3 regions of the Plantactinospora sonchi genome follow, and region 3 is predicted to be linked to each of the others. Evidence: riboswitches for the same ligand, from Rfam matches in the RefSeq annotation. Region 3 holds a riboswitch; each other region holds the start of a gene.

Region 1 (9,763 bases), on a different contig from region 3:
GCCGGCACCCGTGCCGATCGTGGTGGTCGTACCGCAGAAGTCCGCCGGGGCGGCGGTCGCCCTGGAGCTCGTCCTCGGCTTCCTCGGCATCTTCGGCCTCGGCAACCTGTACGCCGGCCGGATCGCGACCGGCATCCTGCTGATGATCAGCTTCTGGGTGCTGTTCTGGCTCAACGTGGTACTGATGTTCCTGGTCATCGGCCTGGTGACGATGCCGCTCACCTGGCTGACGTACATGGTCATGGCGCCACTGCTCGCCGCCGGGGGCGTCAGCACGCACAACGCCCGGGTCCTCGCCGGGCTACAGCCCTGAGCGGTACCACCACGGCACCGTCGGAATTCAGCTTCGGCATTGTGTGCTGGCGGCCGCCTCCGATGATGGAGGCATGACGGCTACCCGACGTTGGGTCATCTTCTTCGTCTGCCTGTCCTTCACCGTGGCGGCCGGGCTCGCGACCGTCTTCTTCGGACTGTCGGGGCTGGAGGCGGCGGGCTGGGTCGCCGGCGTGGTCTCCGGAGCGGCCGGGGTCGCCGCGGCCGTGATGGTGTGGCCACGGCGTGCCGGGTCGCCACCGCCGGACCGTCCCGACCAGCGCCCGCAGCCGACTCCGCACGGCCCGCGCGCCATCGTGGTCGACGGCGAGCTGCGCGGGATCGCCTCGACCGGCGACAACGCGTCGATCGTCCAGCACCGGGACGGGTAGCCCCGCCGCCGGTGGACGTGGAGCCTCGGGACCGACCGACCCACCGGAAACCGGCCCGGCGGAACGAACGTGGACCACCGGGCGCCCGGCGGAACGACGGGCAACCGCCGCCCCGCCGGGACCTTCCTGGTCGGCCGGACGAGGGTCAGCTGCCGTAGCGCAGCGAGACGGTGTCGCCGAGGTTGACCACACTGTCCCGGTTCGCCGGGGCCTCCGCACCGCCGTCGACACCGAACCGCCAGCTCGTACCGCCGGTGTTGCCGACCCCGTTGATCGAGGTGACGGTACCGCCGCCGGAGGCGGGGGCGTGGCCGGTGACGCAGCCCGCCGGGGCGGCGGCACCGCCGGCAGCCGCGTCGAGGACCGCGCCGAGCGTGGTCGTGGCGCCGGTCGGGGTGACCCGGACCGCGCAGACCCGCAGACCGGTCGACGTACCAGCGTCGACGACAACCGCGACGGTGCTGGCCTGTCCCGGGGTGAACCCGGTGCTGGCGACCCAGCGGGGGGTGCCGGCGGTGACCGGCGTGGGCGGCGCGGCGGTGAAGCCGCCGCCGGCCAGCGCCCGGACGGCGTCGATCGACGGGTAGGCGGTCGCCCCGGTGCTGCTCGGCTGGTACCGGAACCCACCGCCAGGCAGGACCTGCAGGGTACGGAGGAAGTCGACCGGGGTCTTCCCCGCCGTCGTGGTGAACTCGGTGCCCTGGCTCGGGAAGCCGCAGGCGTTCAGCCCGGAGACCGCCCAGCCGTTGGAGTTGGCGTTCGGCCCGAACAGGGCGGTGAACGCGCCGGAGGCGTTCACCAGTTTCCGCTTGAGGAAGTTCTTCCCGGCCTGCACCGCCGCGTCGGTGTTCGGGACGCCGCCGGAGCAGAGCGCGGCGAGGGCGGCACCGGTCATGTCGATGTCGCTGGTCGCGGCGAGCTGGCTCGGGTTGCCCTCGGCCTTGCCGAAGTTCCAGCCCCCGTCGGTGTGCTGGTTGGCGCGTACCACGCTGATCGACGCGTCGAGCAGCCGCTGGGGCACCCGCCTCGCCCCGGTGCTGGTCTTCGCCCCGGCGAGGGCGAGCAGGCCGAAGATGGTCCCGTTGAACAGGCCCGACGGTCCCCAGTAGCCGGGTTCGGTCGGCTGCCAGTACGAGGCCACGTCCGCGATCAGGTTCCGGCCGGCCGAGACCCGGGCCGGGTCGATCCCGGCGGCGTACGTGTTGAGCACCGCCCGCTGGTAGTCGGTGGCGACCGGGGCGGCGCCCGGCCAGGCGGGGTCGGCGAGCAGGCCCCGGTAGACGGTGCGGGCGTCGCGGCTGGTGTCGCCGCCCGGGGTGAGGTCGACGACGGCGACCCCGGCGGCGGCGAACGCGCTGAACGCCCACTCGTTCGACAGGCCGGCTCCGGCGAAGCCGCCGTCGGCCCGTTGCAGGGTCTTCAGGTACGCCACCCCGCTGGTCACCGCGCTGGTGACCTGGGTCGGGGTGGAGGTGGCCCGTGCGGTGGACGGGGCGAGCAGCACCGTGCAGAGCACACCGGCCAGGCCGGCGGTGAACAGTCGTCGGCCGGTTCGTGGCGGCCGTGGGGTACGGGACGGGGTGGCGGGTACGCCGCGGGTCATCGTTCGGACTCCTCTGGATGGGGGTCGACGAGTCGCCCCGTGCCGGAGTGCCCCTGGGCCACCGCGGAAGGAGGCGGTCGCCGCCCGGTCGCGTGGTCGGGATCCGCAGTACTGCACCACCGCAGGGCATTCGGGCTCGGGACGACGAGGACCGGCCTCGTACCGTCTCCTACCGTTGCGCGTCAGCTCCGGACTTCCACCGGATTCCCCCACGCGGTGACCCAGGGACGGTAGCGCACACCGGTCCCGCCGTCTGTAGTGACAGTGGACACTGCCCGGCGCCGTGCCCGGCGTTGACCTGCGACACCGCGCTGTGTTCAGATGTCGGCGCTCCACCCGTCCAGTACTCGCAGGGGAAGCCGGTCAAAACCCGGCACTGGCCCGCAACCGTAGGTCCGTCACCCGACGGACGAGTCGGATTACCTGCGCTGGACCACCACCGCAAGCGCCGTCGAGGTCCACGGCGCGGGATCGGCGCTCCTGGTCTCCACCGGGTGGGCCCGAGCATCCCGCTCCGGCCGCCGCTCCAGGAGGCCCGTCATGAGCCCCGCTCCCGCCCCTACCGTCCCCCTCACCCCCGTTCCCACCCGGCGTCGGCCGCGGTCTGTCCGGCGTCGGCTACGGGCGTCGCTGGCCGGCCTGGTCGCCGTCCTGGCGGCCGCGACGGCCGCCCTGGTCGGGTTCACCGTCGCGGTGGCGGCGGAGCCGGTGAACCTCGTCGGATCCGCCGGCCCGGTCGGCGACTGCACCCCCACCCGGGGCGCGGTCGTCGCCGTCGACTTCGGCCCGTGGGATGGGCCGGTGGTACGCGGCTGCGCCCTCTCCCCCACCAACGGCCTGGAACTGCTGCACCAGGCGGGATTCCGGACCACCGGCACCGTGCACGACGGTCCCGGCTTCGTCTGCCGGATCGGGAACCCGGAGTTCGACGACGCGACGGAGTACCCGACCCCGGCGCAGGAGGCGTGCCCGCAGACCCCGCCCGCCTCGGCGTACTGGTCGTACTGGCTGGCGCCGGCCGGTCAGGAGCACTGGACGTACAGCCCGCTCGGTGCGCTGTCCCACGTACCGGCGCCGGGCGAGGTCGAGGCGTGGGTCTTCGGGGGCACCGAGATCGGCGGCGCGGGCGGTCAGCCGTCCTTCAGCCCGGCCTCGGTGCGAGCCACCGGCCCCGGCGGCGGTGACCCGACCGACGCACCGACCGGCACGCCGACCCCGAGCGGGCAGCCGTCGGATCCGCCGGCCGGCGACGCCGTGGCCCGGGGTGCGGCGTACCTGGTGGGCCAGCTGACCGACGGCGACCACGTCTTCAACGAGGTCGGCGGATTCCCCGACCACACCCGTACCTTCCAGGTCGGGATCGCGTTGGCCGCCGCCGGGAGCCAGGACGCCGCACTGCGCCGGGTCGTCGACCACCTGGCCGCGCACGTCGACACGTACGCCTACCCGGACGGGACCGGCTCCCCGCCGAACTCGGCGGCGGTGGCCCAGCTCTCCCTGCTCGCCGAGATCGTCGGTCGGGACGCCACCGGCTTCGGGGGCCGCGACCTGCCCGGCACGCTGCTGGACAACGTCTGCGCGGAGGCGGGCAGCCTCGGCAACTGCACCGCGCCCGGGGACTTCCACGGGATCGCCGCGCCGGTGCCGCAGGCGATCGGCGTACTCGCGCTGGCCAGGGCCGGAGTCGAGGTGCCGGTGTCGGCCGTCGACCGGCTGCGCCAGTTGCAGTGCGCCGACGGTGGATTCGCCGGTTCACTGATCCTGCCCGGCGACTGGTGCGAGTCGGAGGTCGGCACGACCGGCTTCGTGGCGCAGGCGTTGAGTCTGGTCCCCGATGCCGCACCGGCGGTGGCGAAGGCGAAGGACTACCTGCTCGCCCAGCGGATGACCGACGGCGGCTTCCCGCCGTACCTCGGCGCGCCGGGCGGGGACACCGGCAGCACCGGCTCCGCCGTGCAGGCGCTGACCGCGCTCGGCGCGCCGGCCGCGGCGGCACCCGGACGGTCCTGGCTCGCCGCCCGCCAGCAGGAGGGCGGCGGGTTCGTCCCCGACGAGTTCACCCCGGACGTCGACCTGTACGCCAGCGTGCTCGCGGTACCGGCACTGGCCGGCGTCGACCTGGCGACCCTGGTCCACGACCCGACCGCGCCGAGCCCGTCGCCGAGCACGCCCGGCCCGGGCCCGAGCGGCAGCCCCGGCGGCACACCGACGGGTAACCCGCCGGCCGACCCGGGGCCGGACCTGACCCGGGGCGTGGCGTACCTTGTCGACCCGGTACGGCTGGTCGACGGGCACTACCACGAGACGCTGGCCGGATCGGGTTTCGCCGACTTCGGGCTCACCATCGACACCGGGTACGCACTCGCCGCGACCGGCGACGACGGCGCGCTGGCCCGGATGCTCCGGTTCCTCGACGGTTCGGGGCGGGACGGCAGCGGTCGCGGTGTGCTCGGCTGGACCGGCGTCGGCACCCCGTACGCCAGCGGTGGCTCGATCGGCAAGCTGGCACTGCTCGCCGAGGCGACCGGTCACGACCCCAGGAAATTCGCCGGCACGGACCTGATCGACGCTCTCGGCACGGCCATCTGCGCCGAGGCCAGCACCGGTACCGACCGCAGCTGTGCCGGGCCCGGCAACTACACCTACGCGACCTCGGTCTTCTCCCAGTCCCTCGGCATCATGGCCCAGGTACGGGCGGGTGACGTCGAGCGGGTGGCCGGGCCGGTGGCGTACCTGCGCGGGCTGCAGGCCCCGGACGGCTCGTGGCCGAGCCTGATCCCGGACACCGGCGACGCCGATGTGGACAGTACGGCGATCGCCGCGATGGCACTGGACCTGCTGCCCGGTGACGAGGACGCGGCGGCGGTCGGCAAGGCGCTGGACTGGATCGCCGCGCAACAGCGTCCGGACGGCGGTTTCCCGGGTGCCGCCGGCAACTCCACCAACTCGGCGGCCCTCGCCATCCAGGGTCTCAGCCTCGACCGGTCCCGCTACGGAGCGCAGGTCAGCCGGGCCCGGGCGTTCCTGGCGGCGCGGCAGAATCCCGACGGTGGGTTCGACGTCGCCTCGGACGGGCCGGACGGCTCCGACCTGCGGGCCTCGGTCCAGGCGCTCGGCGGGGCGGTCGGCACCTCGTTCGGGACGCTGTACCGGGACGTCACCACCGTCACCCCGGACCCGGACCCAGCGCCGGGCGGCTCCGGACCACCTGGTGACCACCCGTCCGGTAGCGGAGGCGGGCTCGCGCTGACCGGCGCCGACATCGGCCGACTGGGCTGGCTCGCGGCCGCGTTGATCGGCCTCGGCGGCGGACTGGTGCTGGCCACCAGCCGACGTCGCCGCCTGGTGACGGCAACCGACTCGTCCTCGACCTCCTCGCCGGATGCCGCGACGGCGCCCGCGACGGCCGCGGACCGGACGGAACGGAACTGATGGGCGCCCCGCAGGCCCGCTCGCGTCCCGGGCGGCAGCGACTCCGGCCGGCCGCCGGTCCCGTGGCCCTGTCGCCGGAGCGGCCCGCCAGGTGGCAGCCGCTCCGGCTGGTCGCCGCCGGCCTCGTGGCCCTGCTGGCGGTGCCGGTCGTCGGAGCCGGCCCGGCGTCGGCCGATCCGCTACCGGTCGACCGGTGCACCACCACCTCCGGCGTTGTCCTGGCCGTCGACTTCGGACACTGGGGAGGGCCGCTGCTGCGCTCCTGCGGCAGCACCCCCACGACCGGATACGAGCTGCTCAACCAGGGCGGCTGGCGGACCACCGGGACGGGGCACGACGGTCCGGCGTTCATCTGCCGGATCGGGTACAGCGGCCACCAGGGTGGTCGGCAGTACCCACCGCCGGAGGAGGAGGCGTGCGTGCTGACCCCGCCGGCGTCGGCGTACTGGTCGTACTGGCACGCCGACGCCGGCGCGGACACCTGGACGTACAGCCAGCTCGGGGCGATGAGTTACCGGCCCCGCCCCGGCAGCGTCGACCTGTGGATCTTCGGCGGCACCGACATCGGCGGCACGGTCGGGCGACCCGCGTTCTCCCCGGACACGGTGCGCGCACACAACCGCACCCCGACCGGTACGACGTCGCGGCCCACCGCACCGCGTCCCGGTGGCGGGGGTGACACCGGTCCGGACAGCCCCGCCGGACAGGCCGACGGCGGCACCGGAACCGACGGCACGACGGGTCGCCCCGACCAGGGTACGAACGACTTTCCGGCTCCGCCGGCCGGTACCGTTTCGACGCCGCCGTTCACCGGTCCGACGCCGGACGCCGCGCTCGACGGTTCGGTGCCGCCGTCGAACGCGGCGTCGCTGGGCGTCCCGTCGCCAGGCACCGCGTCAGGGGGCGCCGCCGGACCCCGGGTCGTCGACGCCGCGCCGGTCGCGCCGCACCGTACCGGCGGCGGCTCGGTGCTGCCGGTCGTCGCGGGCGTCGCCCTGGTCGGGCTGCTCGCGGCCGGCGGCGCCTACACGGCCCGGCGTCGCCGGCCGCACCGACTGACGCCCGGTCGAGACGCGGCCTGACGCCCGGTCGGTGGTCGGGCCCGACTCGTCGCGGTGGCGGTCAGGCCGGTCCGAGCAGATCCCACCGGTTGCCGGCGATGTCCAGGAAGACCGCCACCCGGCCGTACGGCTCGGCACGCGGGGCGGTCACGAACTCGACGCCGGCGGCGGTCATCCGGGCATGGGCGGCGGAGAAGTCGTCGACCCGGAGGAAGAACCCGACCCGGCCCGCCGCCTGGTCACCGACCGCGCCGTGCTGCCGCTCCCCGTCGGCGCGGGCGAGCAGGATCCCGGTCTGCGCGCCGGGTGGCCGGACCACCACCCACCGCTTCGGACGGCCGTCGTTGGTCAGCGACGGCGAGTCCTCGACCAGTTCGAAGCCGAGGGCAGTGGTGAAGAACTCGATCGCCGGGTCGTACTCCTCGACGATCACTGTCACGAGTTCGATCCGCATCCGGACGAGACTAGGGGTTCGGTCACCGGCACCGGGCGCGGGGCGAAAACCTGTGACGGGCCGGGACGGACCTCGACGATAGGGTGCCGAGGAGCCCCTCCGTCCCGGCCCCGTAGGGAAGAGCGTTCCGGGGCGCCGTGGTGTTACCCGACCGTCGGGCCATCCAGGACGTCGGGCGCGGAACAGCCCGGGGACGGGTCCGGCTCCGCCGGGTAGGCTTCTCCGCACAGCCTGGCGCCGGGCACGGCGGAGACGTTCCACCGCTCCGGGCCGGTCGTCTCCCGGGGCCGGAGGGCCCGGGCGGACGTACGCGAGGAGCCGCCTGATGAGCCGGCAGTCCACGGAGGTCGCGGATCCCGGCCGTACCGAGGACCTGCTGACGCTCGCCCGGTTGTCGCTCCGGCCCGACGCGGTGCGCACCATCCTCGACTGGCTCGGACAGCGCACCCGGGGAACCGTTCTGCGTTGACCCGGGCCGACCGGTCGGTCATGATCGACACGGTCCGGGCCTGGCTGGACGCGGACACCCATCTGGTCACGACCTCGACCGCACTCGGCATCTCGCCCTCGGCCACCCGGAAACGACTCGTCCGGGCCGAGCAGGCGCTGGGACGTTCGCTGCTGCACGCGCCGAACGCCCGACACGAACTCTGGCTCGCCATCCGGGCGCTCGACCTGGCCACCGGCTGACCCGCCGGAAACCGTCGACGGCGGACCGGTCGTCCACTGTGCGGGAGCACACCGTGGACGGGGTCGCTGTGCGGATTATCCCTCGCGTCGACGTACCCCGGCGGCCTACCGTGGTCCTGCACCACGTGGGCCAGGAGGGGGACGACCACCGTCTGCCGCTACTTCCGTCCCCCGGGACGTCAAGGACAGACAGTGGCCGTGGCCGCGCTGACCGGCCCGCCCCGGCGGGCCGGTCCCGGGGCACCCAGACCCCGGGCCGGCGCCGGCCGGTCAGAGTCGGCAGGCGTGGATGTCGGTGACCAGGATCGCCCGGGCCCCGACCTCGTACAACTCGTCCATGATCCGGTGTACGTCGCGCCGCAGCACCATCGCCTGGACCGCCACCCACCCCTCGCGGTGCAGCGGCGAGATGGTCGGGGACTCGATCCCCGGGGTCAACGCGCTCGCCTTCTCCAGCAGATCGGCCCGGACGTCGTAGGCCAACATGACGTAACGGCGGGCCACCAGCACACCCTGCAACCGCCGGACGAGCTGGTCCACCTGGGGGTTGGCCGAGGCACCGGTGCGGCGGATCAGCACCGCCGACGAGCGCAGGATCGGCTCCCCGATGATCGCCAGGCCGGCCTGCCGAAGGGTGGCCCCGGTGGAGACCACGTCGGCGACCACGTCGGCGACGCCGAGGCGTACGGCGTTCTCCACCGCGCCGTCGAGCCGGATCACCTCGGCGTCGACGCCGCGCTCGGCGAGGTGCCGCTCCACCACCCCGGGATAGGCGGTGGCGATCCGACGGCCGGCGATCATGTCGACCGACGCCACGGTCTCCGGGCGGGCGGCGAACCAGAAGGTCGAGCCGCCGAAGTCCAGGTCGAGCGTCTCCTCTGCCGGGCTGGCCGAGTCGACCAGCAGGTCCCGGCCGGTGATCCCGAGATCGAGGTCGCCGGAGCCTACGTAGGTGGCGATGTCCCGGGGGCGCAGGTAGAAGAATTCGACGTCGTTGGCCTCGTCCCGGCAGACCAGGTCGCGGTCGTCGCCGCGCTGGCGGTAGCCCGCCTCACGCAGCATCTGCGTGGCGGGGCCGGAGAGGGTGCCCTTGTTGGGTATGGCGATGCGCAGCATCTGTCGGTGCTCCTCGCGGTCAGCGGAATGGACTGCCGGTCGACTGGCTCGGACTACGGTCAGCGGAATCGGACTGACGCACGCGTTCCCGGGACCGGGAGGCGGCGGGGCACTCACAGATGTCGGTACACGTCCTTGAGCTCCAGACCGGTGGCGAGCATCAGCACCTGGGCCTGGTAGAGCAGTTGGGAGATCTCCTCGGCGGCCCGTTCCGGACCTTCGTGCTCGGCGGCCATCCACGACTCGGCCGCCTCCTCGACGACCTTCTTGCCGATCGCGTGCACGCCGCGCTCCAGCGCGGCCACCGTCGCCGAGCCGGGGGTGCCGGCCGCGGCCTTGGCCTGCAGCTCGGCGAACAGCTCCTCGAACGTCTTCACGACATCGGATTCTCGCAGCCGGTCGGCCCGGCCCTGGCCGCCGGGTCCGGTTCCCGCCCACCAGGTGGACCGGCGGACGGCCCCCGACCCGTCCGCCGGTCCACCGTCGGCCGGTTCAGCGGACCGTCACCAGGTGGTCGTCGTGGTGCTGCTCGGTCCCGTCGGCCAGCGAGGTCGCGTACGCGGTCAGGGTGTACCGCCCCGGTGGCAGGGTGATCCGCAACCGCTTCTCCCCCTGGGCCGGCCCGGCGATCGACAACGTGACCACCTGCTCGTGTACGGTCCGGCCGTCCTGCTGGATCCGCAGTTGCGCGGTCGCCTCGGGC
Region 2 (9,763 bases), on a different contig from region 3:
CTCCGGCAGGTCGACCCCGTACCTGACCCCACCCGCCGTAACTACTGGCCAGGCCGGATGTCTCCGACGCCGAAATCCGTGGCCCGGGGCAGGTTTCCACAACGTTTCCGATAGTTGTTGACAAGGCAACGACGCGGGGCCAATACTGACGCCATCGACGGGCCTCAATCGCCGCCGATGCCACCCACCGCGACCTACTCCTCCGGTCGTCGTGCAGTACGACCGGCCCCACCACCACCGCGCGACATGTGCACCGACCCCGGTGGCCGTCCCCCGGCCGCCGAAAGCTCACCCGTCGGGTCGTGCCGCGCTGCTGGCCCCGGCCAGCCCTCACGAGGAGGAAGCAAGTACATGAACGCACCCCCCGTCCAGTCCAGGGGCCGCAGACGCGGCGGACGCCTCAGGATGCTCATCGGCAGTGCCTGCGCCATCGCGTTGGTCACCGCCGGAATGACCGCACTCGTGTCCAGCCCCGCCCAGGCCGAGGCGGACCGGCAGGTCTGCTCGAGCACGGAAGGCACGCACAACGGGTTCTTCTTCTCGTTCTGGAAGGACAGCGGCGACGCCTGCGTAGTGTTGCGCGAGAACGGCCGGTACTCCAGCTCGTGGAGCAGGAGCACCAACAACTGGGTCGGCGGCAAGGGCTGGAACCCCGGAACCCGCCGGACGATCACCTACTCGGGCACCTACAACCCGGGCAACAACAACACCTACCTCGCCCTGTACGGCTGGACGCGGAACCCGCTCATCGAGTACTACATCGTCGAGAACTTCGGCAGCTACAACCCGAGCAGCGGCGCCACCCGGATGGGTACCGTCACCACCGACGGCGGCACCTACGACATCCTCCGCAGCCAGCGGGTGAACCAGCCGTCGATCGACGGCACCGCCACGTTCTACCAGTACTGGTCTGTCCGCCAGCAGAAGCGGAGCAGCGGCACCATCACCACCGCCAACCACTTCGACGCCTGGGCCCGCGCCGGTCTGAACCTCGGCAACCACTACTACCAGATCATGGCCACCGAGGGCTACCAGAGCCAGGGAAGCTCCGACATCACCGTCCGGGAGGGCGGCGGTGGCGGTGGCAACCCCAACCCGAACCCCACGACCACGCCGCCCGGTGGTGGCGGTGGTAGCTGCTCGGTCAGCGTGAGCCGCGCCGAGGAATGGTCCGACCGGTTCAACACGACCTTCTCGGTCAGCGGTGCCAGCAACTGGGTCGTCACCATCCGCACCAACGGCGGCCAGAGCCTGCAGAGCAGCTGGAACGCGTCGGTCAGCGGCAGCAGCGGCACGCTCACCGCGCGTCCGAACGGCAACGGCAACAACTTCGGCATCACGCTCTACAAGAACGGCAACAACACGACACCAACCGCGTCCTGCGGAACCGGCTGACCTGAGCGCGGGTGGGGTGTCGACGCGGTCGGCCCCCACCCGCGCCGGGCACCCCCGGACCACGGTCATCCGGCGGAACCCCCCTCACGGGACTTCGGGTTCTGCCGGATGACCTTTGTGTGCCGGGGCCGGCACCCACCCGCCACCGGTTCCGACAGCACCCGCACCGGTCGCCGTGGCGCCACGCTGCCGGCCCGTCCCGCCGGTCACCGGCCTCGTGTCGGACCCGACACCGTCGGACGAACCGTCCGGGATCGGCTCGCCCGCCGTACGATGTCCGGTAGTGCTGGTTCGCCCCGGCAGCCAGTCGGGGCGTCGTAAGAGGGAACCCGGTGTGAGTCCGGGACTGCCCCGCAGCGGTGAGTGGGAACGACCGCCGTCATCGAGCACTGGACCCATCCGGGGTCTGGGAAGCGACGGCCAGTAGGAGACCGGTTGTCCGGTCGCGCCCACAAGTCCGAAGACCTGCCCGCACCGCGTACACCGACGGTGTGCGCCGCCGACGGCCTCTCGGGAGGGCCAGGGGCGGAAGCGCGGTCGTGCCGTGCCCTTCCCCCGTGCCCTCGCCAGCTGTCGTCGGGCACTTCGAGGGAAGGACCCTTTGTGACCACCGGATTCGGGCAGAGCACCGTGCTCGGCTACCCGCGCATCGGCGGGAACCGCGAACTCAAGAAAGCCGTCGAGGCGTACTGGGCGGGCAGCATCGACGCCGCCGCGCTGGAGCGCACCGCGGCCGGGCTGCGCGCCGAGGTCTGGCAGACGCTGCGTGACGCGCGCCTGGACGCGATCCCGTCGAACACCTTCTCCTACTACGACCACATGCTCGACACCGCCGTGGCGGTCGGTGCGGTCCCGACCCGCTTCACCCGGCTCGGCCTGAGCGAACTGGACACCTACTTCGCGATGGCGCGCGGCGTGGACACCGAGCCGGCCCTGGAGCTGACGAAGTGGTTCGACACCAACTACCACTACCTCGTCCCGGAGATCGGCCCGGACACCGTCTTCGCGGCCAACCCCGCCAAGGCGCTGGCGGAGTACGCCGAAGCCCGCGACCTCGGTGTGCGTACGCGCCCCGTGCTGGTCGGGCCGGCCACGTTCCTGTTGCTCGCCAAGTCCCCGGCGTCGAGTGGTGAACCGTTCGACCGGCTGGACGACCTGGTCGAGACGTACGCCGAGATCCTGCGGGCGCTGGCCGACGCCGGCGTCGAGTGGGTGCAACTGGACGAGCCCGGTTACGTCGCCGACCGCGACCCGACCCGGATCACCGCGCTACGCGACGCCTACACCCGACTCTGCGCCGTGGAACGCCGGCCGAAGATCTTCGTGGCCAGCTACTTCGGCGAACTCGGCGACGCACTGCCCGCCCTGCTCGACACACCGGTCGAAGCACTCGGCCTGGACCTGGTGGCCGGCGGCCCCGGCAACCTGACCCGGCTCGCCGGCGCCGGCCCACTGAGGGGCAGGACGATCGTCGCCGGACTGGTCGACGGGCGCAACGTCTGGCGTACCGACCTGCGCACCGCGACCGCGTCCGGCGCGGTCGTGACCGGGCTCGCCGACCACGTCGCCGTCTCGACGTCGTGCTCACTGCTGCACGTGCCGGTGGACCTGTCCAGCGAGACGAGCCTCGACCCCGACCTGCGTCAGCGGCTCGCGTTCGCCCGACAGAAGGTCGACGAGGTCGTACTGCTCAGCCGCGCCCTGCGCGACGGCGCCGCCCGACTGCCCGAGCCGCTGCCGGCAGCCCCGGCCGGATGGCGCGACACCACGGTACGGTCCCGGTTGGCCACGCTGACCCCGGCCGACCGGCGACGCGGGCCCTACCCGGAGCGGTCCGCCGCCCAGCGGGCCCGGCTCGACCTGCCACCACTGCCGACCACCACCATCGGCTCGTTCCCGCAGACCGACGAACTGCGCAGGGCCCGGGCCGACCATCGGGCCGGCCGACTCGACGACGCCGGTTACCGCCAGCGGATGCGTACCGAGATCGAGCACGTCATCCGGTTGCAGGAGCGGCTGGGCCTGGACGTGCTGGTGCACGGCGAGCCGGAACGCAACGACATGGTCCAGTACTTCGGCGAGCAGTTGGCCGGGTTCGCCGCCACCGGGCACGGCTGGGTGCAGTCCTACGGCTCGCGCTGTGTCCGCCCGCCGATCATCTACGCCGACGTCGCCCGTCGGGCCCCGATGACGGTCGAGTGGTCCCGCTACGCCCAGTCGCTGACCGACCAGCCGGTCAAGGGCATGCTCACCGGCCCGGTCACCATCCTGGCCTGGTCGTTCGTCCGTACCGACCAGCCACTCGCCGACACCGCCGACCAGGTCGCCCTTGCCCTGCGCGACGAGTGTCAGGACCTTGAGCGGGCCGGGATCCGGGTCATCCAGGTCGACGAGCCCGCGCTGCGGGAGACGCTGCCACTGCGCGCGGCGGACCAGAAGGCGTACCTCGACTGGGCCGTCGGCGCGTTCCGGCTGGCGACCAGCGGTGTCGCCGACGACACCCAGATCCACACCCATCTCTGCTACAGCGAGTTCGGCGAGGTGATCACCGCCATCGACGCCCTGGACGCGGACGTCACCAGCATCGAGGCGTCCCGGTCGAAGATGGAGGTGCTCGACGACCTCGCGGAGATCGGCTACGGCCGCGGCGTCGGTCCGGGCGTGTGGGACATCCACTCGCCACGGGTGCCGTCGCACGACGAGGTCGTCGAGGCACTGCGCCGGGCGGTCGCGGCCGTGCCCGCGCAGCGGCTGTGGGTCAACCCCGACTGCGGCCTCAAGACCCGCGGCTACCCCGAGGTCGAGGCGTCACTGCGGCACCTCGTCGCCGCCGCGGCCGAGGTACGCGGCGGCTGAACCCGGCCGGGGTGGGACATCGCCTCGCGGTGTGCCACCCCGGTACCGCTCCTGGACCGCGCCACCAACCCCGGTGCAGGTGCACCCGCCCGAGACCAGACATGTCGGGCCGAACAAGCGTACGATGGGGTCATTCCGGAAGCGATGACATCCCAGCCTTGAGGTGCCCGCCATACCGGCCCCACCCCCAGAGGGGGTTGCCATGTCCGACGACCTGCACCACATCGGAAGCACGTCGACCGACCCGGGCACCACGGCACCAGCACGGCCTCCGGGCGCCCCGCCGTCGCCGACCACCCGGCTGCCGCACACCCGTACCGGCGCCGCCTGGGTCGGGATCTGCGTCGCCGCGCTCATCTGCGTGGTGCTCATCGTCTTCATGCTGCAGAACACGCAGAGTGTCGAGGTCACCTTCCTGTGGATGCACGGGACCCTGCCGACGGCCCTGGCCATGCTGATCGCCGGTGTCGGCGCCGCGATCCTGACCATGGTGGTCGGTGCCGCCCGCATCACCCAACTGCGCCGCCTGTCCCGTCGGCAGCACCACTGACCCGCACCCTGCGCACAGCCGACGCCCTGCTCCACCTCCTTCCCACCGCAGCCCTCGCCGCGTCTTCTCGCGGCGACGGGCGTGAAGGGCCTGCCATGACACAGACAATCCCCGCGAGCCGCGCCCCGACGCACTCGCCGACGCCACCGTCCACTCCCCGACTGCGGATGGAGCCGACCGGCTCCCGCCGAACCCTGCTGGACGGTGGCTGGTGGCCCCGCTCGACCGACCCGGTGGCGGAGTTGCCGGGGCTCGTCCTGGCCATCGACAGGCTCCGGGGACCGGTGACCCGGCTCGTCCTCGCCGCCGACGGATGGGACAGCCGTCCCCGCCGTCTGGGGGTGGCCGGCCGGGTCCTACGGCTCGGCTACTTCACCAGCCAGCCCGTCAGCCTGCTCACCGCCCTGTGCGACAACGGCGACCGCGTCGACCTGCTGGTCGTCGCGCCGGACACCGCGAGCAACATCGCCGACGCGGCGATGGTCCTCGCCGCCATAGCCAGCAACCGGATCGGTCCCCGACACATCCTCCGCACCGTGACCACAGCCAGCACCGGCGAGGTCGACGACTCCGCCCCGGAGGCCGTCTGGGAGGACGAAGGCGGCCGGTCCGGCCGCCGCGTGGTGGGCTAGTGGGCCGGGTGGACAGGCCGGTGACCAGCGCGGTCGCCGGGGCGTGGATCGCACCCGCCCTTCGCGGGTGTCAACCGAATGGGATGCGCCCCTCGTGGGGCGGGTACGTCATCACAGGTCGGTCCGAACAGTGCTGGACGCCAGCACGACGAGTGGAGGACGACACAGATGGCCAAGTTGATCGCATTCGGTGAGGACGCCCGTCGTGGTCTCGAACGTGGGATGAACATCCTCGCCGACACGGTGAAGGTGACGCTGGGCCCGAAGGGCCGCAACGTCGTACTGGGCAGCGACTGGGGTGCACCGACCATCACCAACGACGGGGTCAGCATCGCCAGGGAGATCAGGCTCGACGATCCGTACGAGAAGCTCGGCGCCGAACTGGTCAAAGAGGTCGCCAAGAAGACCGACGACGTCGCCGGCGACGGCACCACGACGGCCACCGTCCTGGCCCAGGCCCTGGTACGCGAAGGGCTGCGCAACGTCGCCGCCGGCGCGAACCCGGTCTCGCTCAAGCGCGGCATCGAGCAGGCCGTCAGCGCGGTGACCGAGGCACTCCGTCACCAGGCCCAGGATGTCGAGACCAGGGCACAGATCGCGGCCACCGCGTCCATCTCCGCCAACGACCCCGGCGTCGGCGAGATCATCGCCGAAGCGATGGACAGGGTCGGCAAGGAAGGCGTCATCACCGTCGAGGAGAGCAACGGCTTCGGCCTGGAGCTTGAACTCACCGAGGGCATGCGCGTCGACAAGGGCTACCTCTCGCCCTACTTCATCACGGACAGTGAGCGGATGGAGAGTGTGCTCGACGACCCCTACCTCCTCATCGTCGAGAACAGGATCTCGAGTCTGCTCAGCCTGCTCCCTGTCCTGGAGAAGGTGCAGCAGGCGGGTAGGCCGCTGGTCATCATCGCCGAGGACGTCGAGGGTGACGCCCTCGCCACCCTGGTCGTCAACAAGGCGCGGGGTACCTTCGCCTCGCTGGCCGTCAAGGCGCCGGGTTTCGGTGAACGTCGCGCGGCGATGCTGACCGACCTCGCCGTCCTGACCAACGGTCAGGTCGTCAGCGACACCGTGGGCCTCACCCTGGAATCGGTCACCCTCGACATGCTGGGCCGGGCCCGCAGGGTGATCGCCACCCTGGACGGGACCACGATCGTCGACGGCGCCGGTGACCCGGACCAGATCGCCGGCCGGGTCGCCCAGCTCCGCGCCGAGATCCAGCACAGCGAGTCGGACCACGACCGGGAGAGGCTGCAGGAACGACTGGCCAAGCTGGCCGGCGGTATCGCCGTGATCAAGGTCGGTGCGGCCACCGAGGTGGAACTCAAGGAGCGCAAGCACCGCATCGAGGACGCCGTCCGCAACGCCAGGGCCGCCATCGAGGAGGGTCTGCTCCCCGGCGGCGGGGTGGCCCTGGCCAATGCCGCCGTGACGGCGTTCGACAAGCTCGACCTGGTCGGCGACGAGGCCACCGGCGCCAACATCGTGCGGGTCGCGTTGACCGCCCCGCTCAGGCAGATCGCCGACAACGCCGGTCTTGAGGGTGCCGTGGTGGCCGAGAGGGTCGGTTCACTTCCGCCTGGCCACGGCCTCGACGCCGCCACCGGTGCGTACGTCGACATGCTCGGAGCGGGGATCGTCGAGCCGGCCAAGGTGACCCGCTCCGCGCTGCAGAACGCCGCGTCGATCGCCGCCCTGTTCCTGACCACCGAGGTGCTCGTCGTCGACAAGCCGTAGACGCCCCCGGCACCGGAGGCGTCGGGCGGCCCGGTCGCAGCCGGGGTCCGGCCGGTGCGACGGTGTGCCAGACCCGACGATCATCGTTGACCGACGGGTCTGGCCAAGCGGCGACCGGGCTCGCCCATCGCCGTTGACCGACAGGTCCGGTCAACGGCAAAGGGCGAGCGGCACGGTCGACGAGGCGGGTGTCCAGGTCCGTGGTGGACCACTGACCTGGACACCCTTCACCCGGCGCTGTGGCCGGGCACCGGAGCTGGTCGCGTCCTGCCGCGCCGGAGCACGTGAACGCGGCGGTCATGCTCACCTTCGCCGAGGTCCGACGACGTGGCCTCGGCGCGTCCGGCGGGCCGGATGAACCGTTCGCCGAGTGCCGTCAGCAGGGCGACGACACCGAGCAGGGTGCCGATCAGCACCGTGCTGCGCACGCCGTGGCTCGGCAGGGCAAGACCGCCGACGAAGGCACCACCGGTGATGCCGACGTTGACCGCGGCGGAGACCGTGGCGGCGGCGAGGTCGGAGCGCCCGGGCGCCACCTGCAGCACGAGGCCACCGAGTGCCGCGGTGAACGCGGCGAAGGCCAGTCCGGCCAGGGCGATCAGACCGACGGCCACGACCGGTTGTCGGCCGAACGCGTACAGCCCGAGCAGCGCCACCGTCTGCAACGCGACGGTCGCGACCAGAGCGGGCCACGGGCCGCGGTCCACCGCCGTTCCGATGGCGAGGATGCCGAGCACGCTGGCGAGGCCGCGTACCAACAGGACGGCCCCGACCGACGAGGCGGAGAATCCGCTGACCTCGGTGACGAAGAGGGCGACGTAGGTGTAGGCGGCGATGGCGCCAGCGGTCGCCAGGACGGCCACCGCCACCAGCAGCCAGAAGCGGCGGACGTCGGGCGTGGCGCCCCGGGCGGCATGTCCCTCCTCGGGCCGGGTCGAAGGCAGCAGCGAGGCCACCACGACGAGCACGATCGCGCCGAGCCCGGCCACCGCCAGGAATGACACCCGCCAACCGGCGCGCTCGCCCAGCCAGGTGCCCGCGGGTACGCCCAGGGCCAACGCGACGGTGCCGCCGGCGAACACGACCGCGACCACCCTTCCGCGTAGTCCGGGTCGGAACAGCTCCGCGGCGGCCGGCACCACGACCGCCCAGAACAGCGCATGGGTCGCGGCGGTCGCCATCCTGGCCGCCAGCATCAGCGGGAACGTGTTCGCGAACACCGTGATCGCGGTGCTGACGACAAAACCGGCCAGCAGCGCCGACAGCAACCGTCGGCGAGGAACCCTCCGGACCAGCGCCGTCAACGGGACCGAGGCGACCATCACCACCGCTCCGTACACGGTGACGAGCATGCCCACTTGCGACGGTGCGACGGCCAGGTCGCCGGCCATCGGGAGGAGCAGCCCGATCGGCAGCGCCTCGGCGGTGGTGTAGAGGAACGTCCCGCCGGACAACCCGATCAGCGCCCCGACTGCCCGGCTACGCCCCATCTGCCCTCCCATCGTTACCCCCTAAACGAGTTATGATGGGAACACGCTAGCGACACCCCGGACACGGGTCAACTGGTAAAGTTGGTTTCGATGGAAACAGTCGAGGACGTGACACGGATGCGCCTGGTGGGCGGCAACCTCGCCCTGGACTTCGTCAACACCCGCAGTGGTCCACCCGACGGCACCCCCGACGACGACGTGCTCACCGGCTACCCCGAGTTGATCGCCTGGGGCGTCTACGCGGGCGCCCTCACCGAGGCAGAGGCGACAGCACTGCGCCGACTGTCCCGCGACGACCCGGGCGGCGCCCGGCACGCCCTCAGGCGATCACTGCGTACCCGGGACGATCTCGACGACGTGTTCCGGGCACTGGCCACCGGTGGGAGCCCGGGCACGTCCGCACTGGCCCGGCTGCGCGACGACGAAGCGGACGCGCTCGGCCACGCACAGCTCGACCGGGCAGACACGTTCGTGTGGACCTGGCGGGACGACCACACGCTCGCCCGCCCGCTGCGGCCGGTGGTGCACGCGGCGGTTCAGCTGCTCACCACGGGCGCACTGGACCGGATCAAAGGATGCGGCGGCTGCCGCTTCCTCTTCAACGACGAGAGCAAGAACCGCAGTCGCCGCTGGTGCAGCATGGACGACTGCGGAACCACGGAGAAGATCCGGCGCTACGTCGCCGCGCGACGTACGCGTGCGACGCGGTGAGCGCCGGCGGGTTGGCACGTCGCGGGCTGCGTGCGACCAGGTGGTCGTCGCGTCGAGGGCCGGACGCGACCAGGTGGCACCACAGGGTGAAGACGGACAACGCCGACGGGGACAACCGGCCGGGCGACAGGAAGCCGCGACGGCGCCGGTGGCTGAGGCGGACGGTCGCCGGGCTCGTCGTCACGCTGGTCGCCGCCGTCGTCGGACTCGTCGTGGCGTACCCGGTCGTCGCCGCGGCGGCCTGCCCCGGCTGCTACGGACTGCGGAAGGCCGGCCCGGGCGTGTACGTCGACGGCGACGCGACACCGGAACAGCGGCGTCAGATGGTGGACATGGTCGCGGCGGCGCGTCAGCGGGTCCGCGACTTCTACCGCGACATCCGCAGCGAC
Region 3 (9,763 bases):
TGTCGGTAGTCCTGGCGACGGGCGTCCTGGGAACGGCCGCCTGTGGTTCCGGGGATTCGGAAGGTGACGGCAGCAGCGGCGGCAAGGTCACGATGAGTTTCTGGCACAACGCCTCGACAGGTCCGGGCAAGGCGTTCTGGGAGAAGACCGTCGCCGACTTCCAGGCTGCCAACCCGAACGTGACGATCGAGATCCAGTCGATCCAGAACGAGGACCTGGACGGCAAGCTGCAGACCGCGCTGAACTCCGGGGACGCCCCTGACGTGTTCCTGCAGCGCGGCGGCGGCAAGATGGCCGCGATGGTCAAGGCCGGCCAGCTGATGGACATCACCGGCGGGATCACCGACGCGACCAAGAAGGTGGTCTCGGAGGGGTCGTTCAAGGCGCAGACGATCGACGGCAAGGTCTACGCGATGCCCGTGGCGGTCCTGCCCGGCGGCTTCTTCTACAGCAAGGACCTGTTCGCCAAGGCCGGCATCACCCAGACGCCGACCACGCTCGCCGAGCTCCAGACCGCCGTCGACAAGCTGAAGGCCTCGGGCACCCAGCCGATCGCCATCGGCGCCAAGGACGCCTGGCCGGCCGCCTTCTACTACTACTTCTTCGCGCTGCGTGAGTGCAGCACGGCCACGCTCACCGAGACGGCCAAGTCCATGAACTTCGACGATCCCTGCTGGTTGAAGGCCGGGCAGGACGTCCAGCAGTTCGCCGCGACGCAGCCGTTCAACAACGGCTTCCTGACGACCTCGGCCCAGCAGGGCGCGAACAGCTCGGCCGGTCTGCTCGCCAACCACAAGGCGGCGATGGAACTCATGGGCGCGTGGAACCCGGGTGTCATCGGCTCGTTGACGCCGGACCAGAAGCCGCTGCCCGACCTGGACTGGTTCCCGTTCCCCAGCATCGAGGGCGGCGCGGGTGAACCCGGCGCGATCCTCGGCGGCGTCGACGGTTACTCCTGCTCCAAGCAGGCGCCCAAGGCGGAATGCACCGCCTTCCTGAACTACATGCTGCAGACGCCGGTGCAGGAGGCCTACTACAAGGCCTTCCAGGCGCCGCCGGTGAACAGCGAGGCGCAGGGCGCGGTGACCGAGACGCATCTGAAGTCGGTGCTCGCGGCCTACAACAAGGCTCCGTACGTCTCGCAGTGGCTCGACACGGTCTACGGGCAGAACGTCGGCAACGCCCTCAACACCGCCGTGGTGAACCTGCTGGCCGGTAAGGGCACCCCCGAGGACATCGTCAGTGCGGTCAAGACCGCCGCCCAGCGGTCGGTGAGATAACCACCTCATGTTCGACACAGACCGCGAGAGCGTGCAGCTCGCGCAGGACCGGTCGGCGGAGATGACGACGGTCGGGGGTGGCACGCCTGTCGTGCCGCCCCCGACCCGGCGCCGTCGCCGCAAGGGCATCGGATGGCCCGCCCGGCTGGAAATCGCGCTGATGACGGGCCCGACACTGCTCGTCTTCCTGTCCTTCGTCATCCTTCCCGTCGCCATGGCCGCCTACTACGGCTTCTTCAGCTGGCAGGGGTACGGCCCACCCACCGAGTTCGTCGGCCTGCGCAACTACGTGCTGATCTTCCAGGACGGCACGTTCATCGACGCCCTGCAGCACAACGCGGCGATCGTCGTGCTGTCGCTGGTGCTGCAGGGGCCGGCCGCCCTCCTGCTCGCGCTGTTGCTGAACCGGAAGATGCGGGGCCAGACCCTCATCCGGGTCCTCGTCTTCGTCCCGTACGTGATCTCCGAGGTGGTCGTCGGCACCGGCTGGAGCCTGCTGCTCCAGGGCAACGGCGCCGTCAACGCCCTGCTCGAGGATCTGGGGATGGGTTGGCTGCGCAGCGACTGGCTATCCGACCCGGACCGGGCCATCTGGACGCTGATGGGCATCCTCACCTGGAAGTACATCGGCTTCGCCGTGATCCTCTTCCTCGCCGGCCTGCAGGGCATCCCGGAGGAGCTGACCGAGGCCGCGGCGATCGACGGGGCGTCCTACTGGCAGATCCAGCGCCGGATCACCCTGCCGCTGCTCGGGCCGACGATCCGGATCTGGGCCTTCCTGTCGATGATCGGCGCCCTGCAGTTGTTCGACCTCGTCTACATCATCTGGGGCCAGTACATCGCCTCGACGGCGGGTACGTCGACGATGGCCACGTACATGGTGGCCAACGGCCGGATGGCCGGCGAGTACGGGTACGGCAACGCGGTGGCCGTGGTGCTGTTCGCCGTCTCGCTCGTCGTGGCGTTGGTCTACCAGCGGTTCGTCCTGCGCCGTGACACCGAGGGCGCGATCACCGGAGGGAGGAACTGATGGCCGCGACCGCCGTAGCCGCGCGCGGGCCGATCCGGGCGCCTCGGAAGACGGGCTGGGGCGACCCGGCCGTGTATCTCGTCGCGGTGCTGTTGATCGGGGCGATGCTGGCCCCGGTCGTCTACATCATCCTCGGCGGCTTCCGGACGAACTCGCAGATCACCAACGACCCGGCGGGCTGGCCGAGTCCGTGGCAGACCGGCAACTACCTCGACGTGCTGACCGGTGAGGTGTTCTGGCGTCAGGTGCTCAACTCCACCATCGTCGCCCTGGTCACCACCGCGGGTGTGGTCACGCTCGGGCTCATGACGAGCTACATCCTCGCCCGTTACCGGTTCCGGGGCCGGGGGGCGATGTACTCGCTCTTCGCCGCCGGTCTGATGTTCCCGCTCACCGTGGCGATCACCCCGCTCTACATCCTGGTCAGGACGCTCGGGCTGATGAACACGCTGCCCGGGGTGATCCTGCCGCAGATCGGGTTCGCCATCCCGATGACGATCATCATCCTGGTGCCGTTCGTCCGGGCCATCCCGGACGAGATCCAGGAGGCGGCGTCAATCGACGGTTGCGGCCGGCTCGGCTTCTTCTGGCGGATGGTGCTGCCGCTGTCCCTGCCGGGGGTGGTCACCGTGGCCATCCTGACCTTCATCAACAGTTGGAACGGCTACCTGTTGCCGCTGTTCATCCTCAACCGGGAGGAGACCTTCACGCTGCCCCTCGGCGTACAGGCCTTCGCCTCGCAGTACTCGGTCGACACGGCCAAGGTGCTGGCGTTCACCTCCCTGTCGATGCTCCCGGCGCTGCTGTTCTTCAGCCTTTTCCAGCGTCGGATCGTCGGCGGGCTGACCGGCGCCGTGAAGGGCTGAGCCTGGCCCAGGGCGAACCGCACGGCGGGCGACCGGTACCGGTCGCCCGCCGTGCGGCATCCGGGTCAGAAGTCGTCGTCGAACCGGACGGTGCCGGTCACCCCGACCTGGTACGCCGAGACCCGCCGCTCGAAGAAGTTCGACAGCTCCTGGACGTCCTGCAGCTCCATGAAGGCGAACGGGTTGCCCGACCCGTAGAGCGGCGCGATGTCCAACTGCGCCAGCCGGCGGTCCGCGACGTGCTGCAGGTACTCCCGCATGTCCGGCAGGGAGAGCCCGGGCACCCCCTGGCCGAGCAGGTCCTCGGCGAACTGCACCTCGCACTCGACCGCCTCGGCGAGCATCTCCCGGACCTGCTGTTCCATTTCGGCGTCGAAGAGCTCCGGCTCCTCCCGGCGGACCGTGTCGACCACGTCGAAGGCGAACGCCATGTGCATCGACTCGTCGCGGAACACCCAGTTCGTGCCGGAGGCGAGCCCGTGCAGCAGGCCACGGGAACGCAGGAAGTAGACGTACGCGAAGGCGCCGTAGAAGAACAGACCCTCGATGCAGGCCGCGAAACAGATCAGGTTGAGCAGGAACGCCCGGCGGTCCTCCCGGCTCGCCAGCTTGCGCAGTTCGAAGACCGAGTCGATCCAGCGGAAGCAGAACTCCGCCTTGCGACGGATCGACGGGATGTTGTCGATCGCCGAGAACGCCGCGTACCGCTCCGTCTCGTCCGGCACGTACGTGTCGAGCAGGTTGAGGTAGAACTGGACGTGCACCGCCTCCTCGAAGAGCTGGCGGGACAGGTAGAGCCGCCCCTCCGGCGAGTTGACGTGCTGGTAGAGGTTGAGCACCAGGTTGTTCGCCACGATCGTGTCGCCGGTGGCGAAGAACGCGACCAGCCGGCTGACCAGGTGCCGTTCGGCCGGGGTGAGCCGCTCCAGGTCGGCGAGGTCGCTGTGCAGGTCGACCTCCTCGACGGTCCAGGTGTTCTTGATCGCGTCGCGGTACCGGTCGAAGAAGTGCGGATAGCGCATCGGGCGCAGGGTCAGGTCCAGACCCGGGTCGAGCAGCATGGTTCAGGTCTCGCTTTCGGTGGTGGTCGGGTGAGGCGGCGGTCGCCGGGTCACTGGCAGGCTTCGCAGGCCTCGGGGTTCTCCAGCGAACAGGCCAGCGCCGCGTCGACGGCGTCGTCCGCGCCCGCGACAGGCAGGGTGACCAGCGGTCCCCGGACGGCGCCGGCCCGGACCGGTGACACGGTCGCCTGCTGGATCCGGGTCGCCGGCCGGGACCGCAGGTAGTACGTGGTCTTCAGGCCGGACTTCCAGGCGTACAGGTACATCGAGCTGAGCCGGCCGATCTCCGGGGACGCCATGAACAGGTTCAGCGACTGCGACTGGTCCACGTACGGGGCCCGGGCCGCCGCGAGGTCGATCAGCGACCGCTGCGGCAGCTCCCAGGCGGTCCGGTACAGCTCCCGCAGCTCGGCCGGGAGCGCCTCGATGCCCTGCACCGAGCCGTCCGCGCGCTTGATCGCGGTCCGGATCTCCTCGGTCCACAGCCCCTGGGCCTTCAGTTCCCGGACCAGCGCCGTGTTGATCTGCAGGAACTCCCCGCTGAGGGTCTCCCGCTTGAACAGGTTGGAGACCTGCGGCTCGATGCACTCGTAGCAGCCGGCGATCGAGGCGATGGTCGCGGTCGGGGCGATCGCCACCAGCAGCGAGTTACGCAGCCCGTGCGCGGCGATCCGGTCCCGCAGCGCCGCCCACCGCTCGGTCTGGACGCCGGTCACCCCCCACAGGTCGGGCTGGAGCTGCCCGGCCGCGACCCGGGTCTCGGCGTACGCCGGGTGCGCGCCGAACTCCTCGGCGAGCCCGGCCGAGGTCTCCAGCGCGGTCAGGTAGACCTCCTCGGCGACCCGGGTCGACAACTCCTTCGCCTCCGCCGAGTCGAACGGCATCCGCAGCGCGAAGAAGACGTCCTGCAGGCCCATCATGCCGAGCCCGACCGGACGCCAGCGCGGGTTGCTCGCCGCCGCCTGCGGGCTCGGGTAGTAGTTGATGTCGATGACCCGGTCCAGGAAGGTCACCGCGGTCCGGACGGTGTCCCGCAGTCGGGCCCAGTCGATCCCGTCGCCACCGTCCGCGGCGCCGGCGAGGTGCGCGGCCAGGTTGATCGAGCCGAGGTTGCACACGGCGGTCTCGGTGTCGTTGGAGACCTCGATGATCTCGGTACAGAGGTTCGACAGGTGCACGACGTTGCCCGGTTGCGCGGTCTGGTTGCAGAGCCGGTTCGAGGTGTCCTTGAAGGTCATCCAGCCGTTGCCGGTCTGGGCCAGGGTCCGCATCATCCGGCCGTACAGTTCCCGGGCCGGGACCTGGCGGACGTACCGGCCCTGTTCCTCGGCCGCCCGGTACGCCGCGTCGAACTCCTCGCCCCACAGGTCGGGCAGCTCCGGCACCTCGTCCGGGTCGAAGAGCGACCACACCGCGTCGGCCTCGACCCGGCGCATGAACTCGTCCGGGATCCAGTTGGCCAGGTTGAGGTTGTGGGTACGCCGGGCGTCCTCGCCGGTGTTGTCCCGCAACTGGAGGAAGTCCTCGATGTCCGGGTGCCACGGCTCCAGGTAGACGCAGGCCGCACCCTTGCGTCGACCGCCCTGGTTGACCGCCGCCACCGACGCGTCGAGGGTACGCAGGAACGGCACGATCCCGTTGGACTGGCCGTTGGTGCCCCGGATCAGCGCGCCCCGGGACCGGACCCGGGACCAGGCGATGCCGATCCCGCCGGCGAACTTCGACAGGTGTGCGACCTGGGCGTACCGGTCGTAAATCGAGCCGAGTTCGTCGCGCGGCGAGTCGACCAGGTAGCAGGAGGACATCTGGGTGTGCCGGGTGCCGGAGTTGAACAGCGTCGGCGAGCTGGGCAGGTACGCCAGCGACGACATCAGCCGGTAGAAGGAGATCGCCTCGCCGGGCGTACGGGACAGGCCGCAGGCGACCCGCAGCAGCCAGTACTGCGGGGTCTCCACCACGAGCCGGCTGGTCGGGTGACGCAGCAGGTAGCGGTCGTAGACCGTACGGAGTCCGAAGTACTCGAACCGCCGGTCGGCGTCCGGGTCGACGGCGTCGTCGAGCTTCCGGGCGTTGATCCGGACGAACTCGGCGGTCTCGTCACCGACCAGCCCGTGCTCGTGACCGAGCCGGATCGCCTGGCTGAACGAGGCGATGCCCTGTCCCCGGACCTCCTTGTCGATGTAGCCGGCCAGTAGTCGCGCCGCGAGCCGGGAGTACTGCGGCTCCTCGCCGATCATCTCGGCGGCGGTCTGGATGGAGAGCCGGTCCAGCTCGGCGGTGGTCGCCCCGTCGTACAGGCCGCTGATGGTCCGGGTCGCCACCCGCAGCGGGTCGACGTCGGTCAGCTCGTCCGCCCAACGTTCCACCGCCCGGACGATCTTGTTGACGTCCACCGGTTCGGTGTCGCCGTTGCGCTTGCGAACCCGCATCTGCGGGCGCCGGGAGGCGGGTACCTCGCTGTCTCCCGCTTCCGGGCCGGTCGGCAGGACCTCGGTGAGCGTCACAATTCTCTCCTCGCGCGTCGCCTTCAGGTGGTCCGGCGGGCACGCGGGGACGCCGACGGGTACGCGCGAACACGTACGTCGGTGGCGTCGGCCGTCCCGCGCGGCCTCGGACCGCCGCGTACGGACAGGTACGCGGCGCGCTGGCAGGTCTTCGGACTCGTGGGCCGGCACGGGAGGTCCCGTGTTCACCTACTGGCCGTCGCTTCCCAGGCGCATCCGGCGACTACCGGATGCCGACCCAGTGCGTGGTGACGGCGGTCGTTCCCACTCACCGCTGCGGGGCAGTCCCGGATTCACACCGGGTTCCCTCTTGCCTCGGCCGCCGTGGAGCGGCGACCGAACCAGCTGCGTGAGACACCATATATAGGGCCGCCCCAAAAGTCACACCCAAGATGTCGTGTCGGCGTGTCGTCGTGATCACCAGATCGGAGGGTGTCGAGGCCGGGGGTGCGGCGGCCCGCCTCGAACACGACGGCGGCGACGACGCGTCACACCACCGCGCGACACACCGTCCATCCGACATGGAGACGATCACGACCCCGACGGGTGGATCGGCGGAACCGCCACGCCGACGGGCTGGACGGGCCACCCTCGACTGGGCACCACGGACCACGGGTGGGAGGAAACGATGACGATCCTGGTGACCGGGGCGACCGGGCGGCTCGGCCAGGTACTCACGCCGGAGCTGGTCCGGGCCGGACGGCCGACCCGGGCGATGAGCCGTACCCCGAAGGGCGGCGACGATGTGGTCGAGCGGGTCCGGGCCGACCTGGCCACCGGCGAGGGCCTGGCCGCCGCGCTGGCGGACGTCGACACCGTGCTCCACCTCGCCTCGGCACCGTACCAGCGCGGTTACACCCGTCACGTCGACGTCGACGGCACCCGCCGGCTGGTCGACGCCGCCGGCACCGCCGGGGTACGCCATCTGGTGTACGTCTCGATCGTCGGCATCGACCGGGTGCCGTTCTCGTACTACCGGGTCAAACTCGACGCCGAGGCGATCGTGGCGGACGGGCCGGTGCCGTGGACCATCCTGCGGGTCACCCAGTTCCACGACCTGCTCGACGAGGCGCTCACCAGACTCGCCCGGTTCCCGGTGCTGCCGGTCGACCCGAAAATCGTCGGGCAACCGGTCGACGTCCACGACGTCGCGGCCCACCTGGTACGCCGGATCTCCGCACCGGCCGGCCGGACCATCGAGGAGTACGGCGGCCCGGAGGTGCTGAGCCTCGCGGACGGCGCCCGAGCCTGGCTGACCGCCCGGGGTCTCCGACGACCGCTGCTCCGACTGCCCGTGCCGGGCCGACTCGGTCGGGCGTTCCGCTCCGGTGCGCTGACCACCGACACCGGAGAACGGGGCCGCATCACCTGGCCCGACTACCTCGCTGGCCGACGCACCGAACCGGGGTGACCCGCTGAACCGGGATGACGCGGGGGCGGTGATTTCAGTCTGGCCCTGGCCGCCTTCGCCGGGCGGATCCGGGTCACGCGGCTTTGAACACCGTGTCGGCGTGCCATTCCAGGAACTCGCGGCTCGGTCGATCAGTCCGTCGCTCCGGGAGAGCGATCTCGCTTCCCGCCTTGGCGTAGAACTGGTCGCCGTTGCCGAACTCACTGCGGAGTCGAGGGCTGACCAGCAGGCGGTGTTTCGGGTCGACACTCAGGTAGCCCTGGTCGAACATGATGTGCACATCCGACCGGAGCAGCAGACCATTGTCGAGGCGGTGCTCACCGCCCTTGCTGAGTGGCCGGATGTGGGCCGCCTGCAACACGGGCCGGACCCGGTTGCCGGTGATGGCACAGCGGCGCTCGTACGCCCCCAGCACCACCGCCTTGAACGACTGCTGACCGAGCCGCTGGGGCGCGAGGCGGGGGTCGCCGTACACCGGGCCGGGTCGATGCCAGGGCTCGGCCATGTCGATCTCGACCGGCCTGTCGACGAGCCGCTCGACGAGCAGGTGGAAGTAGTCGACTGCGGGATGCACAGCCAGGTCGTAGCTCTTGCCCTGCACGATGTTGGGGGCGAAGTCCGGTGGCGGGCCGGCCAGCGCGTCGGCCGGGAAGAACCGGGTGTCGCGGACGAAGACGCAACCGATGACCGGGTCCTCGTCCAAGGTGATTGGCGCCCTGCGGTACCGCCCGACACTCCGGCGCATCTCGTCAAGACTCGCCACGCCGTTCGCCTCGCCGAACAACTGCCACGCCTCGGAAATCGGCAACTGGGCGAACCCGCTGAAGAAGCCGCCGCCGACCACCTGGTTGTGTGGGTAGTGCGTCTTGAAGAAGAACGGCTCCCCCGGGGTCAGGACCCGGAACGTTCCGCCCGACGGTCGCCAGAAGTTGACCTCGTTCAGGACAGGCCGCGCGGCGAGGAAGCGGTACCAGTCGGGGTCGGTCACCCCTACGAACGCCTTCACGTCGAGCAGTGTGCACACCTGTCGATCAACTCGACACCGTCCGAACGGGCACTTGCCAGGCAGACCGGGCCGCGTGTCCGGTCGAACAAACAGGACGCTCCTGCCCCGACTCCGTACGACCAGGCATCCGTGGCGATGCTGACCGTACTCAGGGCTCCCGCATCCACAGGCGGGGATCATTCACGAAGATGCCCTTGCCCTGGTGACGCCAGATCACCCGGAGCGCCTCCAGCCGGACGTAGACCTGCTTCACCGTGGACGGACTCACGTTGTACTTCGCAGCGAGCTGGGTGATCGAGGGCAACTTCTCCCCCGGCTTGAGCTTCCCAGCTCGGACGTCGGCAACGATCTCGTCGGCGATGCGGATGTAGTCAGGCGTGATCGGCATGGCTCTCCCTGCGTGGCACGCCAATTTGATCACGGAAAGCCATACTCCGACAACTCATCGTTTGACTCAGATGACTGGGACAGCTAAGTTGCTGGAAGACCTTTCTCCCTTGCGTGGCAACAAGGAAGAGAAGGCTGGTCGGGGCGGGTGCACACGTCCCGATCTTTCCTGGGCTGCCCTGCTGTCGTACCGCCGAACAGGGCTGCGGTGGCAGGTG

What was found. A riboswitch is a leader RNA that binds a small molecule or an ion and turns the genes downstream of it on or off. The one in region 3 is predicted to bind cobalamin.
Region 1: another riboswitch for cobalamin. It lies ahead of V1633_RS25265 (prenyltransferase/squalene oxidase repeat-containing protein); the one in region 3 lies ahead of V1633_RS31700 (ribonucleoside-diphosphate reductase subunit alpha).
Region 2: another riboswitch for cobalamin. It lies ahead of metE (5-methyltetrahydropteroyltriglutamate--homocysteine S-methyltransferase); the one in region 3 lies ahead of V1633_RS31700 (ribonucleoside-diphosphate reductase subunit alpha).

Annotation. Positions count from the first base shown of each region.
Region 1 covers NZ_JAZGQK010000023.1:71,912-81,674, forward strand. Annotated here, with positions in the region: gene V1633_RS25255 (TM2 domain-containing protein) at 1-313, shown strand, start outside; gene V1633_RS25260 (hypothetical protein) at 387-704, shown strand; gene V1633_RS25265 (prenyltransferase/squalene oxidase repeat-containing protein) at 850-2,307, opposite strand; cobalamin riboswitch at 2,412-2,540, opposite strand; cobalamin riboswitch at 2,612-2,752, shown strand; gene V1633_RS25270 (prenyltransferase/squalene oxidase repeat-containing protein) at 2,848-5,739, shown strand; gene V1633_RS25275 (hypothetical protein) at 5,739-6,821, shown strand; gene V1633_RS25280 (VOC family protein) at 6,862-7,254, opposite strand; gene V1633_RS25285 (hypothetical protein) at 7,580-7,723, shown strand; gene V1633_RS25290 (helix-turn-helix domain-containing protein) at 7,720-7,944, shown strand; gene hisG (ATP phosphoribosyltransferase) at 8,215-9,060, opposite strand; gene V1633_RS25300 (phosphoribosyl-ATP diphosphatase) at 9,174-9,437, opposite strand; gene V1633_RS25305 (GerMN domain-containing protein) at 9,553-9,763, opposite strand, start outside.
Region 2 covers NZ_JAZGQK010000006.1:582,166-591,928, reverse strand. Annotated here, with positions in the region: gene V1633_RS09155 (glycoside hydrolase family 11 protein) at 406-1,395, shown strand; cobalamin riboswitch at 1,666-1,882, shown strand; gene metE (5-methyltetrahydropteroyltriglutamate--homocysteine S-methyltransferase) at 1,999-4,251, shown strand; gene V1633_RS09145 (LapA family protein) at 4,454-4,801, shown strand; gene V1633_RS09140 (DUF5994 family protein) at 4,897-5,433, shown strand; gene groL (chaperonin GroEL) at 5,602-7,173, shown strand; gene V1633_RS09130 (MFS transporter) at 7,401-8,663, opposite strand; gene V1633_RS09125 (CGNR zinc finger domain-containing protein) at 8,754-9,374, shown strand; gene V1633_RS09120 (hypothetical protein) at 9,461-9,763, shown strand, end outside.
Region 3 covers NZ_JAZGQK010000034.1:19,430-29,192, forward strand. Annotated here, with positions in the region: gene V1633_RS31680 (extracellular solute-binding protein) at 93-1,280, shown strand; gene V1633_RS31685 (carbohydrate ABC transporter permease) at 1,288-2,310, shown strand; gene V1633_RS31690 (carbohydrate ABC transporter permease) at 2,310-3,176, shown strand; gene V1633_RS31695 (ribonucleotide-diphosphate reductase subunit beta) at 3,242-4,237, opposite strand; gene V1633_RS31700 (ribonucleoside-diphosphate reductase subunit alpha) at 4,288-6,723, opposite strand; cobalamin riboswitch at 6,867-7,102, opposite strand; gene V1633_RS31705 (SDR family oxidoreductase) at 7,370-8,152, shown strand; gene V1633_RS31710 (HNH endonuclease) at 8,226-9,158, opposite strand; gene V1633_RS31715 (winged helix-turn-helix domain-containing protein) at 9,307-9,546, opposite strand.